Regions from separate parts of the Paenarthrobacter ilicis genome, predicted to be linked through region 1. Evidence: predicted binding sites of a transcription regulator. Region 1 holds the regulator's gene; each other region holds the start of a gene.
The links. Region 1 encodes Rex, which represses fermentation and respiration genes when NADH is low (regulators of the CRP and FNR family bind a similar motif). Its sites were predicted from a motif close to CTTGTGAANNNNTTCACAAG; they were not measured.
Positions count from the first base shown of each region.

Region 2: the regulator Rex is predicted to act here: its motif matches at 2,120-2,139, upstream of JOE60_RS10510 (glyceraldehyde-3-phosphate dehydrogenase).
Region 3: the regulator Rex is predicted to act here: its motif matches at 2,378-2,397, upstream of JOE60_RS01845 (ALF repeat-containing protein).

Region 1 covers NZ_JAFBCD010000001.1:3,127,313-3,132,091, forward strand. Annotated here, with positions in the region: gene JOE60_RS14280 (hypothetical protein) at 60-770, shown strand; gene JOE60_RS14285 (hypothetical protein) at 1,035-1,781, shown strand; gene JOE60_RS14290 (redox-sensing transcriptional repressor Rex) at 1,848-2,555, opposite strand; gene JOE60_RS14295 (glutaredoxin family protein) at 2,632-2,886, opposite strand; gene JOE60_RS14300 (HAD family hydrolase) at 3,076-3,894, shown strand; gene JOE60_RS14305 (DUF559 domain-containing protein) at 4,136-4,779, shown strand, end outside.
Region 2 covers NZ_JAFBCD010000001.1:2,303,633-2,308,411, reverse strand. Annotated here, with positions in the region: gene JOE60_RS10530 (Nif3-like dinuclear metal center hexameric protein) at 1-61, shown strand, start outside; gene JOE60_RS10525 (zinc ribbon domain-containing protein) at 150-887, shown strand; gene JOE60_RS10520 (peroxide stress protein YaaA) at 884-1,648, opposite strand; RNA gene rnpB (RNase P RNA component class A) at 1,707-2,096, shown strand; gene JOE60_RS10510 (glyceraldehyde-3-phosphate dehydrogenase) at 2,360-3,847, shown strand; gene JOE60_RS10505 (hypothetical protein) at 3,922-4,131, shown strand; gene JOE60_RS10500 (HNH endonuclease family protein) at 4,243-4,779, shown strand, end outside.
Region 3 covers NZ_JAFBCD010000001.1:368,842-373,620, reverse strand. Annotated here, with positions in the region: gene JOE60_RS01845 (ALF repeat-containing protein) at 95-2,185, opposite strand; gene JOE60_RS01840 (amino acid permease) at 2,456-3,916, shown strand; gene JOE60_RS01835 (HNH endonuclease) at 3,913-4,779, opposite strand, start outside.

The DNA of each region.
Region 1 (4,779 bases):
GCTGCGAGTTGGCTCCGAATTTCCTAGGCATCCTTCAACCTGCGGTCTAAAGTGATGCCATGAGTACCCCAGATGAAGCACCACAGCCTCCGCAGCCCGGCTCCCAGCCTCCGCAGCCCGGCAATGTTCCTCCTGCGGGTTACCAGCCTCCGCAGGGCTACCAGCCACCCCAGGGTTACCAACCGCCGTCGCAACCCGGCCAGTATTCCCAGCCCGGTGCTGTTCCGCCCAACCCAGGCCCCGGGCAGGGACAACCTGCGCCCGGGCAACCCGGCTTCCACTTCGAAATGCCCACCGATGGTCCACGCAACTTCAACGACGTCATGCCGCAAGGTGGATTCTCGGGGATGTTCAAAACCCAGGGCCTGCCCACCGAGTTGAAGGTGTCCTACTTCATCTGGGTCATCTCAGGCCTCCTGGGACTCCTGTTCGGAGTCATTGGGTTCTTTGCCATTGTTGCCCTCTTCGCTTTCGCTCCCGGAATAGCTGCGATCCTGCTGATCATCCTGCTGCTGACCCTCGCGTTGGCGGCGGCGCAGGTGATCCTGGCCATGAAGATGAAGGAAGGCAAGGAATGGGCGCGCCTGGCGTTGACAATCGTTGCCGCTGCGTCGCTGCTCCTCACCATCTTCAGCGCAGCAAGCGCCGGCGGATCCAGCACCGGCCTGGGCAGCAACTGGTTCGGTTTCCTGGTCAGCGCCGTAGCCGTAGTGCTGATGTGGCTGCCCAACTCCCAGCTCTGGTTCAAGGCAGTCAAGGGCCAGGTCTAAAACCAAAGCCGGCAGCCGTCGTCGAGCATCACGGCAGGCCCACTGGCTGAAGGCCGCGGATGGATTCCCCGGAATCCCCGCGGCCTTCATCATGCAGGCGTACTCCTCCGTGATGATTTTTGGCGCCAGCACGCCGAAAACCTGCGTGTACTGTGCTCAGGCGCCGGGGCGTAAGGGTACGGTGTTAGCAGAACCACGCTGGGGGCAGGGTCATTTTGCTGATCCCGGCGGCCGTACCAGCAGTCGAACAAGCAAAGGAATGCCATGAGCAACCCTCCCTACCCGCCGTCGAACCCGGGCGACTCTAACCAGCCGGAGCAGTCCACCCCGCCGGCTGCACCGCAGTACGGACAGCAGTCCACTCCCCCGGCAGCGCCCCAGTACGGACAGCAGTCCACTCCCCCGGCAGCGCCCCAGTACGGACAGCAGAGCGCACCCGGCGCGCCGCAGTTCGGCCAGCAGGCTTCGCCGTACGGCCAGGCACCGGCAGCACCGCAGTACGGGCAGGGCTCCAACTGGCCCGGCCAGCCGGCAGCTCCTGTTGCCATGCCGCCCATGGTCAACTACGCCTTCTGGATGATTGTTGCTGCCGGCATTCTGTCCGCCATCAGCTCGCTGCTGCTGGCCACCACCGGTGCCGACGCCTTCATCAACGCCATGAACCAGCAGGCCGCCCAGCAGGGAACGGACTTCCCTGAGGGCAGCATGGAGGGCATGCGCGGCGTGATCGGTGTGAGTGCCGTGATTGGTGCAGTCGTTTCCCTGGGCCTCTACGCCCTGGTTGCTTTCCCGGTCCGCAAGGGCAAGAACTGGGCACGCATCCTCGGCACCGTGTTTGCTGCCATCTCCGTACTGGGCCTCACCAGCGTCTTCCAGTTCGGTTCCGGCTACGGCATCCTGCAGCTGATCGTCATCCTGCTGGGAGTTGCAGCCATTGTGATGCTGTACCTGCCGGCGTCGGCCCCGTACTTCCGGAAGCCGCAGCCGTTCGCCAACCCTTACAGCCGCTAGAAACCACCTGGCTTTCGGGCCGGGCCGCACAGCGGCCAACCACAACGGGCGCAGGTCCGGATCAGGCTAGACGGCCTGGCCCGGAGCCTGCGCCCGTTGTGCGTGGTACGCCAGAATCTGGAGCTCGGTGGCCATGTCCACCTTGCGGAGGTTAACGTGCGGAGGGACCTGCAACAGGACCGGCGCGAAGCTGAGGATGCTGCGGATCCCGGCAGCGATCACCCGGTCAGCCACGGATTGCGCCACCGTAGCGGGCAGGGCCAACACCACCATGTTGGTGTGCGTGCGTTCCAGGACACGTTCCAGTTCGGCCGAATCGCTGACCCTCAGCCAACCAACCTCGTTGCCGATCACCATGGGATCAGCATCAAAAATAGCCACGACGTCGAAACCCCGGGACTCAAAACCGCCATAGCGGGCCAGAGCTTTGCCGAGGTTACCGGCGCCCACAATGGCCACTTTCCAATCGTGGGTCAGACCCAGCGCGGCCGCGATGTGACGGCTCAGGTTCTGGACCTCGTAGCCCACACCGCGGGTTCCGTACGAACCAACGTAGGAAAGATCCTTGCGTAGGGTGGAAGAGCTCACGCCGGACGCTTCCGCCAGGGCTTCTGAAGAAACCCGTTCCACGCCTTCTGCCAAGAGGGAGTTGAGCGCGCGCAAATAGAGGGTCATCCGGGCTACAGCCGCGGGCGGTATCTGCTTGGCGGCAGGTTCGCTGTCCTCGGTGTTGGTATCCGGGGACGGTTCAAGCGCAGTCACGGTCTTCTCCATTGCGTCGCTTTGTTGTTCCACTCTATGACCCCCTGGCAGACTCAACCAAAGCGATTACTTACGGGTAACCGCACCCTCAGCCCTCCATGGCCTTCTTCAAGGTGCGGGCCAGCCGCTGCTCATCGATCTTCCAGAAATCCCGCTGGATGCCGTTCACCAGCACCACGGGGATCTCCTCTGCGTACCGCTCACGCAGTTCCGGGTCCTCGTCAATCTGCTGCTCGCGCCACGGCACACCCAGGCCCGATGAAACACGCTCGACGGCGGCACGCGCCTCTTTGCAGAGGTGGCAGTCAGCTTTGGTGAGGAGGACGACGTCGGGAATTGCCATGCCCCCACGTTATCCCTCTCTCACATCCCCACCCCACCCGCCGGTCCCTCTCTCACATCCCCACCCCCATCCACCATCCCTCTCTCACATCCCCACCCCCCATCCACCATCCCTCTCTCACATCCCGTCGGGCGCGGCGCACATCAGCGCCCAACACGCGGCCCGCCTGTCATTGACTAGACTCGAGGCATGCCCGACGAGAAGAACGCCGCTGTTGCCGCAACTGCCCAAGCGCAGAAGCACACCGGCGAAGCTGCATTCTTCGACGTCGACAACACCTTGATGAAAGGTGCCAGCCTCTTCCACGTGGCCCGGAAAATGTACGAACGCAAAGCCTTCACCTTGTCGCAGGCGGCCGGCTTCGCCTGGAAGCAGTTCAAGTTCGTCATGCGTGGCGAAAACATGGAGGATGTTCACTCCGTGCGCGATTCCGCGCTGACGCTCGCCGCAGGGATCACCGTGGCCGACATCAAGGCCTTGGGCGAAGAAGTCTACGACGAGATGATCGAGTCCAGGATCTGGCCCGGAACCAAAGCCCTCGCCGAACAGCACCTCAGAGTGGGACGCAAAGTGTGGCTGGTCACCGCCACTCCCATTGAGGTGGCCACCGTGATCTCCACCCGTCTGGGTTTGACCGGCGCGCTGGGCACGGTGGGCGAAGTTCACGACGGCATGTACACCGGAAAACTCGTGGGCGATATTTTGCATGGGCCGGCCAAGGCAATCGCTGTCCAGCTCATCGCCGATCGCGAGGGCTTGGACCTTGAACATTGCTGGGCGTACAGCGACTCAGCCAACGACATTCCCTTGCTCACACTGGTGGGGCACCCCGTGGTCATCAACCCCGACGCCAAGCTGCGCAAGCATGCCCGCGACAACAACTGGCCCGTATACGACTTCCGGTCCGGCCGGCGTGCCGCGACTCTCGGTCTGAAGGCAGCCACGGTTGGCGGCGCCGTCTACGGCCTGTGGCGCGGCTTCTCCAGATTCCGCGGACCGCGGCTCTAGCCCTCTCTCACATCCCCACCACACCCTGCGGCTCCTCTCTCACATCCCCACCCCTCCCGGCGGCTCCTCGCTCACATCCCCACCCCACCCTGCGGCTCCTCTCTCACATCCCCACCCCACCCTGCGGCTCCTCTCTCACATCCCTAGCGCCGCCGTCGAATATTCCTCGCCGAATGCCGCTTCGGGAACTACCTGTGGATAACTTCTGCGCCTCAAAGGCGATTCAAGTAACAATGCCGGTATGCAGAAGACCTCCTCCGCCGCGCCGGCTATTCCCTCCGCCCCGTTCACCCTGGCCGAGGCCATGGCTGCTGGCATCAGGCCACCTCAGCTGTGGCGGAGCAATGCCGTGGCATCTGTCAGTCGTGGCGTCTACCGAACCGAATCTTGGGATTTTGATCTCGCCGAAGCGGCAAGGTCTTTGTCATCGGCAACCCCGGGAGCCTGGATTTCGCACATTACGGCAGCGCGGCTCCACGGGCTGGTGCTTCCGCCATGGTTCTCCGACTCCGACGAACTTCACTTGAGCAAGCCGCGAAAGCTCCCATCGGTCCGGCGCAAGGGCATCGTTGGGCACACTGTTCTGGTGCACGACGGGGAAGTTGAAGTGGTTCACGGGATGCGTATCAGCACCAGATCGCGCACGTGGCTGGACTTGGCAAGTGTTCTGCCCCTGAATCATCTGACCTGCATGGCAGATCAACTCATCCGCATTCCGCGGCCGGATCTGGAGGGCAGGCGCGAACCCTTCCAAACGCCGAAAGGTCTGAGGTCCTTGGTTGACCGACACAAACGCAGGCAGGGAGTGGTCCGCGCACGGGAAGCCCTGGACCTCATGCGTATTGGCGCCGACTCAGCGCCGGAAACCTTGCTGCGGTTGGCGAT
Region 2 (4,779 bases), 820 kb from region 1:
CCGTGTCAGCGGCATCAACAGTGATCCGTGGGACTTCATACTCACTCCCGGCGGCGACTAGAGTCTAAGGACATAAGGACGGCTCGTGAAGATGATCCCGTCCGGCTGGACCTGAACGGCAGGCCGGCAATGAGCAAGCGGAGGCAAGCGTGGCGAAAGCAGCACCGGCAGAACAACTGAAATTGCTTGAACTGCAGGGGCTGGATGCCAAGCTGAAATCGTTGGCGGGTCGGCGCAAAGTCCTGGAGACGGATCCCCGCATCACTGACCTGACGGATGCGCTTGGTGTGGCTAACGGGGAGTTGGGCTCGGCCAAGGTTGCCGTGCATGACGCCGAGGCCGAACTGCGGCGGGCGGAAGCCGACGTCGAGCAGGTTGCGTCCCGGATTCAACGGGACGAAACACGGCTGAACAGCGGTACCGGCCTTTCCAAGGATCTTGTGGCCCTGCAAAACGACATTGCCTCGCTGAACAAGCGCCGGTCCGATCTGGAAGACGTGGAACTTGAGATCCTTGAGCGCCTGGACTCGCTGCGGGAGCGCCAGTCGGCCCAGCAGGCGATCGTTGATGACATCCAGGGTTCTTTTGGCAGTATCCGGGCCGAGCTTGACGAGGCCATCGCCGAAATTGCAGCTGAAGAAACCGTGGTTCGTGGACAGCGGGCCGCTTTCGCGGATTCCCTGGACACTGGAATGCTTGCCGTGTACGAGAAAACCATTGCCAAGCGCGGCGTTGGCGCCGCCCGGCTGTTCCACGGAAAGTCGGAGGGCTCGGGCATGATGCTGAGCCCTGGCGACCTCGCGGAGGTTAAAGCCGCAGCCGAGGACGAGATCGTCTTTTGCCCGGATTCAGGCGTGATCCTGGTCCGCTCGGCGGAGTGGAACTAGCCCGCCAGAATAATGTTCAGTGCGTGCGGCTTCCGGGCCGTGGCCTGTAACAGTTCGGCATTCCATTTTTCCCGCGCTGCTTTGGCCAGCTGTTCCGGCGTTGCCGGAGCCTTGCCGCGGCGCGTCAGCAGGTGCCGTGCCAGTTCGCCGCGGGTGTGCTTGGCGAAGTGGCTCACCACCGTCCGTTTTCCGTTCGCCTCGCTGAAGACATTCACGTTTACTGTTTGCCCCGGAGGTGGAGCCCAGGCCGCGGCGTAAGTGCTGGAGCGGCAATCCACCAGAAGCTCATCTGCAGCGCGCCCGGCCAGGGCCGCGCTGAGCTGGGGCTTCCAGTAGGAAGCCAGGCGTCCGACGTCGGGCAGTGCAGTTCCCATGGACAGGCGGTAGGCGGGAACATGGTCGCCAAAGCCGATGGCTCCCCACAGGGCAGAGACAACAAGGATCGATTCGGTTGCCTTCCGGCGTTGCGTGGGCGTCATGCTGTCATATCCCAAAGCATCGTAGAGGACGCCCGAATAGACCTGGTGGGCGGGAGCAGCCGGTTCAGCGTGGAGGCGCGTATTGCGTTCGACGTCGTCCCGCAAGGAGGGGCCGACGCCCAGCAACGCCAGGGCATCCTCATGCGCGCTGACGGTTCCCAGCGCCTCAAGAACCGCCGCCCGGTACTGGTTCAGTTCGGGAAAGCTCAGCGAATCCCAATCGACGGAGGGGCCTTTGGTTGCGGGGGTCTTGCCTTCGGATGGCGGCAGCAGAATCAGCACCAGTCGATATTACCGTCGGACTTTGGAAGGTTCCGACGCCGGTAGACTGGACTGCGGATGGGTCGACCAGGCGGCCGCGCGTCACGCAAGTGGCTCGAGGAACGTCCGGGCTCCACAGGGCAGGGTGGTGGGTAACGCCCACTCGGGGTAACCCGCAGGCCAGTGCCACAGAGAATAGACCGCCTGTGCTTTCCGGTATTGCACCGGTTGCGGCAGGTAAGGGTGAAACGGTGGTGTAAGAGACCACCAGCTCCCTGGGTGACCGGGGAGGCTAGGTAAACCCCACCCGGAGCAAGGCCAGACAGGACACGTTCGAGGGCTGCCCGCCCGAGTGTCCGGGTAGGCTGCTGGAGGGCGTCGGCAACGGCGTTCGTAGATGGATGGCCGCTACTCCCTTGTTGGCAACGGCGAGGGATGACAGAACCCGGCGTATCGGTCGACCCATCCATTTATGACTGCCTCAGCGGCGGCCCTGTGAGTGATTTCACGCCTGGTAGAGAACCAGCAAGACCCTTTCCACCCTAGAATGGTTACTGAACGTAGATGTTCTGCCGCCGGGACTGCGTTCGCAGCCGGCGGATTTTCTTTGCTCTCGTTCAAGGCGCTGTGGGTGGACCGAAGCCCGCCGGCGCATGTGCCGCAGGACTACTCCGGGCGGCCGCTGCCATCTGCATACGAGGACGTATGTGGTTGACCAAGGAAGGTAGTTCTGTGAGCCAGACGTCAGATTCTTGTCTTGATAAGTGGATGGGCCGGGAGGCTCTCGCCGAAGCCATGATTCCGGTGATCGGCCGGCTGTACCGGGAAAACAACGTGGTCACCAGCATCCATGGCCGGAGCTTGATCAACAAGTCCACCATGAACATCCTGAAGGCCCACCGCTTTGCGCGCCGGATGAGCAACCACGAGCTTCTGCTCGAAGAAACCGCACCCCTGCTCAACGCCCTGTCCGAGTTGGAACTGGGCGCCGCAGCGATCGACATTGCGCGTCTGACGGAGAAGTACCGGGCTGAAGGCAATGGCGCTTCGCTGGACGAGTACTTGCGTGCGGAACTTGCCGACGTCGTAGGCAAGCGCGGAGCGGACGACCGCACCAGCACCGACGTCGTCCTTTACGGCTTCGGCCGCATCGGCCGCCTGCTGGCCCGTCTCCTCATCGAAAAGGCAGGTGGCGGCCATGGCCTGCGCCTCCGCGCCATCGTCGTCCGCAAGGGCGCCGAGAACGATCTGGTCAAGCGTGCCAGCCTGCTGCGCCGCGATTCCGTCCACGGTTCCTTCGAAGGCACCATCCGTGTGGATGAAGAAGCCAACACCATTACCGCCAACGGTGTCCAGGTCCAGGTCATTTACTCCGACAACCCGGCAACGGTCGATTACACGGCCTACGGCATCAAGGACGCCCTGGTGGTGGACAACACGGGCCGCTGGCGCGATGCCGAAGGGCTCTCCCAGCACCTGAAGAGCAAAGGCGCCGCCCGCGTCCTGCTGACCGCCCCGGGCAAGGGCGACTTGAAGAACATTGTTCATGGCATCAACCACCGCGATATTTCCAACGATGACCAGATCGTCACGGCGGCCTCCTGCACCACCAACGCCATCACCCCGGTGCTGAAGGCCATCAACGACAAGTTCGGCATCATTCATGGCCACGTGGAAACGGTCCACTCGTTCACGAATGACCAGAACCTGATTGACAACTTCCACAAGGGTGACCGCCGGGGACGTTCTGCCGCCCTCAACATGGTGATCACCGAAACCGGAGCCGCCAAGGCCGTGGCCAAGGCGCTTCCGGAACTGCAGGGCAAGCTCACGGGCAATGCCATCCGCGTTCCCACCCCGGATGTCTCCATGGCCATCCTGAACCTGAACCTGGAGAGCGGCACCACCCGCGAGGAAGTCAACGACTACCTCCGCGAGATGTCCCTGCACTCTGATCTTCGCAAGCAGATCGATTACATCGACTCTCCGGACGTGGTCTCCACCGACTTCGTTGGTTCCCGCCGCGCCGGCATCGTGGACGGACTGGCGACCATTTCCAACGACAAGAACCTTGTTCTCTACGTTTGGTACGACAACGAGTTCGGGTACTCCTGCCAGGTTGTGCGCGTCATGGAAGAAATGGCCGGAGTAAACCCGCCGTCCTTCCCCGCCAAGGACGTCATTGCTCCCATCGCAGTGCTGGAAACGGCAGACGCCTAAAAACGGGGTAAGTTTTCAGGGATTTCCCGGCTGGCTCACTGGCGCCGGCCGGGGAACCTGATGACAATGGGGGCATGGAAAACGAATCAACCCTTGAGCACCAGACCACTTTGGAGCACGCGCTGGATGTGGCACGTGCCAATCACAAGCAGGCCCAGAAACTTCTGGATCAGGCCGTCGCGGCCAACGCCGCCGGAGACGTGACGGATCAGCGCGTGGAGCAACTGCGAACGCTGCTTGATACCGCCACCGAGGACCTGCAAAGGGTCACCAGGGAGCAATAGGTCCACATCTGCCAGGGGTCACTGTTCCTGCACACTGTGGAAACCGACTCTTATTGTCGGAGGCTTGTCCTACGCTCGTAGGGCAAGCCTTTTTCCTTTGACTGGAGCCCCTTGAGTACCACATGGACCGCCTACACCCGTGCCCGACGCCGGTCACGGCAAGCTTGGACAATCCTCGTTATGGCCGCCGTCCTGGTGGTTTCCGGGGTGGGGTGGTTCTTCACCACGGGACAATTCGACGCCGCGGGCAGCGCAACAGGTGGGCCAACGGAGGCGCCGGTCCTCAACCCCGATTTCATGAAGCCCATCAACGGAGTGCCGAAGGTTGCTCCCGGGCGTGCCTTGGACGCCCTTGCGAAGCTCGACGTGAAGGGCAGGGCGCCCTCTTCGGATTACGACCGGGCAGCCTTCGGGCAAGCGTGGGCAGACGTGGACCGGAACGGCTGTGATACGCGGAACGACATCTTGAGGAGGGACCTTTCCGGCGTTCAGTTCACGGAGGGATCCTTGTGCAGGGTCGCGTCCGGCGATTTCGCAGAACCGTACACCGGCGTCGCCGTGAGCTTCCGGCGGGGACAAGAGACAAGTGCCGCTGTGCAGATTGACCACGTGGTGGCCCTCGCGGATGCATGGCAGAAGGGTGCGCAG
Region 3 (4,779 bases), 2.8 Mb from region 1:
TCAAGCGTGCACCCAAGTGGTGGCAGGCACCAGCCGGTTGACGAACTTGAGTGTCTGAAATACCAGACACTCACGGCGTGGGGGCCGGCGTGTTTCAGCTCTTTGCGGGAGATCCCTTGCGGCGCAAGAGGAACGTGATGGCCCCCGCGGCTGCCAGAACCAAAAGGACGATCAAGCCGATGGTCCAACCATTGACACCGGTGGCAGAGGCGGCCAATGGCGCGGCCGCCTCTTGGGACTCGGAATCAACCGTAGGCGAACCATCCGCCGACGCATCGTTGTCCGCCGATGCCGGAGGCACCGAGATGCTGGGCGCTGGCACGGGAGACTCTGTGGCCGACTCCGGTGCAGGCTCACTGTCCGGAACTTCGACGGCGGGTGCGTACTCGCGCGGCCACGGAACCACGTTGGGGACCTGGCCGTTGCCGTACTCCTGGGAGGCACTGACAGTGCCCGAGCCCTTCGCAGCCTCGGCAGCCCTGGCAGCTTCAGCCTGGCGAGCCTCTTCTGCGGCACGCGCTTCGGCGTCCCGGCGTGCTTGTTCGGCGGCACGGGCTGCCTCCGCAGCAGCGGCAGCTGCCTGGCCGGCGTCGAGCTTGGCCTTATCCGCCAGCCCCGCAAGCTCGGTGAGCATGGCATCAACCGAGGCAATGTGCTCGGTTGTTGCGTTGTCCCGCTCCAGTGCGGCGAACTGGCCTGCCGTGGCGAATACCTGGGCATCTGCGCGGCTGCCGTCCAGTGCAACGTTCGCCGCGGCGCGAAGCTCCAAACCGGCGTCGTCCATGGTCTGGTAGGCCAGAATCCGGTTGTCCAGCTCCTGGGCGTCAGCGTAGCCATATTCCAGGAAGTAGCGGGTATCGGCGTGGCTTACTGACTCAAGAGCAGCCTTAGCGGCCTTTTTGACGTACGGACCGCCTGCAGACAAGGCTTTGTAAGCCGCTTGCCTGTCACCCTCGAAAGCGGAAGGCCTCACGGCGTCCTGCTTGATGGCAGCTGCGTAGCCGCTGCCAATGAAATTCTTCACCGCCGCATCGCCGCTGGCCAAAGCCGTCTCCGCGGCCTTCTTGACCTCCGGAGTCCCCACGAGGGCCAGATCAACCGTAGCGAGGCGGGCTTCCTTGATCAGCGCATCAAGATCCGCTCCGGGCGCGGACACCACAGCGAGCACCCCGGGCACTTCCTTGGCGGCCTTGGAGAATGCTTCCTTGAGCGGCTTCTGGTCAGCCATGCTGTTGTTGTCCGCAACCTGGCGCGGGGCAGCCTGCGCTGTCAGGAACTTCCAGTCGGCCAGCAGCCGCTTCTCATCGGCGTCCCGGGCGGTAACGGCTGCACCGCGGGCAGTCACGACGGCAGCTTGCGCACGGTCTGCGACGGCGGCCGAACCCAGGGGGTTGTCTTTGATGTCTGCCTTGACCTGCTGCAGCAGGCCAGAGACCGTGGAGAACTCGGTGTAGTGACCAGCTGCGACGAACTGGCCATAGCGCAGGTAATCGGAAACCTTCGCCGCGTCGGAGTCGGGGTCGGACGTGGCAAGGACAGTCTTCGCTCCTGCTGAAACGGCAGGGTTCGGAGAGGCAATCAGCGCGTACGCGGCCTGCCGGTCCGACACCCTGGCCTCGGTCATCCAGCCAGAGAGGACAAACTCTTCGATTGCTTCGGGGCCCGCGTCAATGCTGGCGGAAGCGGCCCGGCGGATAGGACCATCCAAGTTGAGGAACTGAGTAGCAGTGATGCGCAGGTCAAGGTCCCAGGTCCGCCACCATCCCTGAGCCAGGAAGTCGTTGATGATGACGGGATCGTTGCGGTCCAGGATGCGCTGCGCAGAAGCCCTGACTTCCACGCTTCCCCTCGTCGTCAGGTCGGTAACCAACTGCTTGCGGTCCGCCGCCAGCGGAGCGTCCTGCCCGGCGTCGACGAACGCCTGAACCGCGTCCGGGCCTCCGGCCAGGGCCACAGCGGCGGCGGCGCGTGTTGCGGGGCCCGCCGTCTTCCACAACCGGACCACGCCAGCGGCGTCAACGACCCGGGAAACATAGGGAACCGGGGCCTGCGCCGCGGTGGGGACCTCGAAGTCCGGGATGTCATAGGCCTGGGCGGGCGCAGCGAAAAGCAGCGAAGCGCCGGCAACGGCGGTCACCAGGGCGGCGGCCAGAAAGCGGCGGGCGCGGTGGATGGCAGAGTTCAAGAGAGTCCCCCAAATAAGGATGCGGCGGCAGCGCAGGATTCAAGGGGGCGACGCGTGATGCGAGGGATGCCTGACCGTGTGATGTGCTGTCCGCGGCCATCATATCCGACTGGGGACTATGACTTTTACCAGTTTTCGCGCCTCGCAGGGCAGCCCGGTTCCGCGAGTGTCTGCGATCAAAGACACCAAAGCCGCGTGAGTCCCATCACAAGCTCCTTGAAAGTGATCTGCTGGATAGCGATCCCCTCCCAAAGACGAGAAGGTTTTACTATGCAACAAACCAAGCTGGCTGCGGAGAGTTCTGTCCTCCAAGCCGCAGGTACGGCGCTCAGCCGAGGCCTCAACGTCCGTCACATCCGCTTCATGGCGCTTGGATCCGCGATCGGCACCGGCCTCTTCTACGGCTCAGCCTCCGCCATACAAAAGGCCGGACCGGCGGTGCTCCTGGCCTACATCATTGGCGGTGCGGCCGTCTTCATGGTGATGCGGGCGCTGGGTGAGATGGCCGTCCGGCACCCTGTTTCCGGGTCCTTCGGCCAGTACGCCAGCCGCTATCTGGGTCCGTTCGCCGGATTTGTGACCGGCTGGACCTACGTGTTCGAGATGGCGATCGTGGCTATTGCCGACGTCACCGCGTTCAGTATCTATATGGGGTTCTGGTTCCCCCAGGTGGACCGCTGGATCTGGGTGCTGGCCATCATCCTGTTCCTGGGCGCCATGAACCTGCTCAGCGTCAAGGTGTTCGGTGAGCTGGAGTTCTGGTTCTCCCTGATCAAGGTGGTGGCCATCATCGCCATGATCGTAGGCGGCGCGGCCATTGTGATCTTTGGTTTTCAAACGGGCGACGGCGGCGCTGTGGCACCGGGTTTGGGGAACCTGGTGAATCACGGCGGCTTCTTCCCCAACGGCTTCGAGGGCCTGCTGGCCGCGTTCGCCGTGGTGATGTTTGCATTCGGGGGGATCGAGACCATCGGCATCACCGCGGGCGAGGCCCGGGATCCCAAAAAGGTCATTCCGCAGGCCGTCAACACCGTTCCCGTGCGGGTTCTCCTTTTCTACGTGCTGACCCTGGGCGTGCTGATGAGCATCTTCCCCTGGAACGAGGTAGGCAGCAGCGGCAGTCCGTTTGTGCAGATTTTCGACGGCCTGGGGATCCCTGCCGCACCGCACATCCTCAACGCCGTGGTCATCACGGCCGCGCTTTCTGCGATCAACAGCGACATCTTCGGGGCCGGACGCATCCTCTTCGGGCTGGCCCAGCAGGGCCACGCACCCAAGAGCTTCAGCAAGATCTCCCGCCACGGCGTTCCGTGGATGACCGTGGTGATGATGGGCGGCATCCTGCTGGTGGGCGTCGTGCTGAACGCGGTCATTCCGGAGGACGTGTTCGTGCTCATCGCATCCATCGCCACCTTTGCCACCGTGTGGGTTTGGGTGATGATCCTGGCTTCGCACGTTGCCATGAAGCGGGAGATCAAGCGCAAGGGCCTGCCGGCGTCGGAATTCGGTTCGCCGCTCTGGCCTTTTGCGTCCATCCTGACCATGGCGTTCATGGCCATGGTGATCGTGATCCTGGGCGTCTTCGAGGACACCCGCGTGGCTCTGTACGTGGGCGGAACCTGGCTGGTGCTGCTGCTGGTGGCCTACAAGCTGTGGGTCCGCGGAGGCGGATTGCGACGGGCCGAACTGGTGGACGAAACGGCCGCCCTGCCGGTGGTGAAGGCACGTTAGTTTGTGAGGCGTGCGGGCTTGTGTCCCGGCAACGGTGGTGCTTTGGATTGGTAGCTATGCCCGGTGGGAGTGCGGACCTGAAGTGTATGCACGTCACCGGGCATGCTGGCCGCGGCCCAACCCGGATTTTCCTTGGTGTGGTTGCAGGCTTCGCACAGCCCCATCCCGTTGGGGAGACGTGTGCTGCCTCCTGAATGCCAGGGAATGACATGGTCGATGTGCCGGATGGGCGCGTCACAGTAGGGGGTACGGCATGTGTTGTCCCGGATGTGGATGAAGCTCCGCAACCGTTGCGGAAAGAATCGTGCTTTTGAGTCCATGGTCAGGAGCTCGCCACTGCCGGGAGCGGTGTATAGGCGGCGGAGCATCACTGCAAATTCGCTGCGGTCCGGGTCGTTGACCAAGAGCGCCCTTGCCCATTCCGCGGGGACGATTCCGTAACCATCAAGACGGGCAGGCTCGGTGTCGCCCTGGAAGAGCGTGCGGTCCGTGATGACGAGGTTGAGGTTGATACCTGCGACACCACCCGGAGTGCCCGTAACGCGTTCGGTCAGGGTGTCTGCCATGACTTGGCCTCGGGTCCGCTCATCCCCACTGGAGCGGACGGAATCAGCCGTCCGGGTCAGCGCGGCATAAACGGCCACCCCTTGGGCGACCGGGAGCAGTGCGGTGAGGTACGTCATGGTGTCCGGAGCAGGACGCAGACTGACTGTCCGTTCCGTGGCGGCATGGCTTGCTCTTTGCGCCACTGACCTCGGGTCACGGCGATACGCGGCGGCTCTTGCAGCGGAGATGATGGCCTTATCTCCGGCCCCGTCGAATGTCCCGGTGTCAGGGGCCAGTTCCTCGTCCACCGCGGCCCG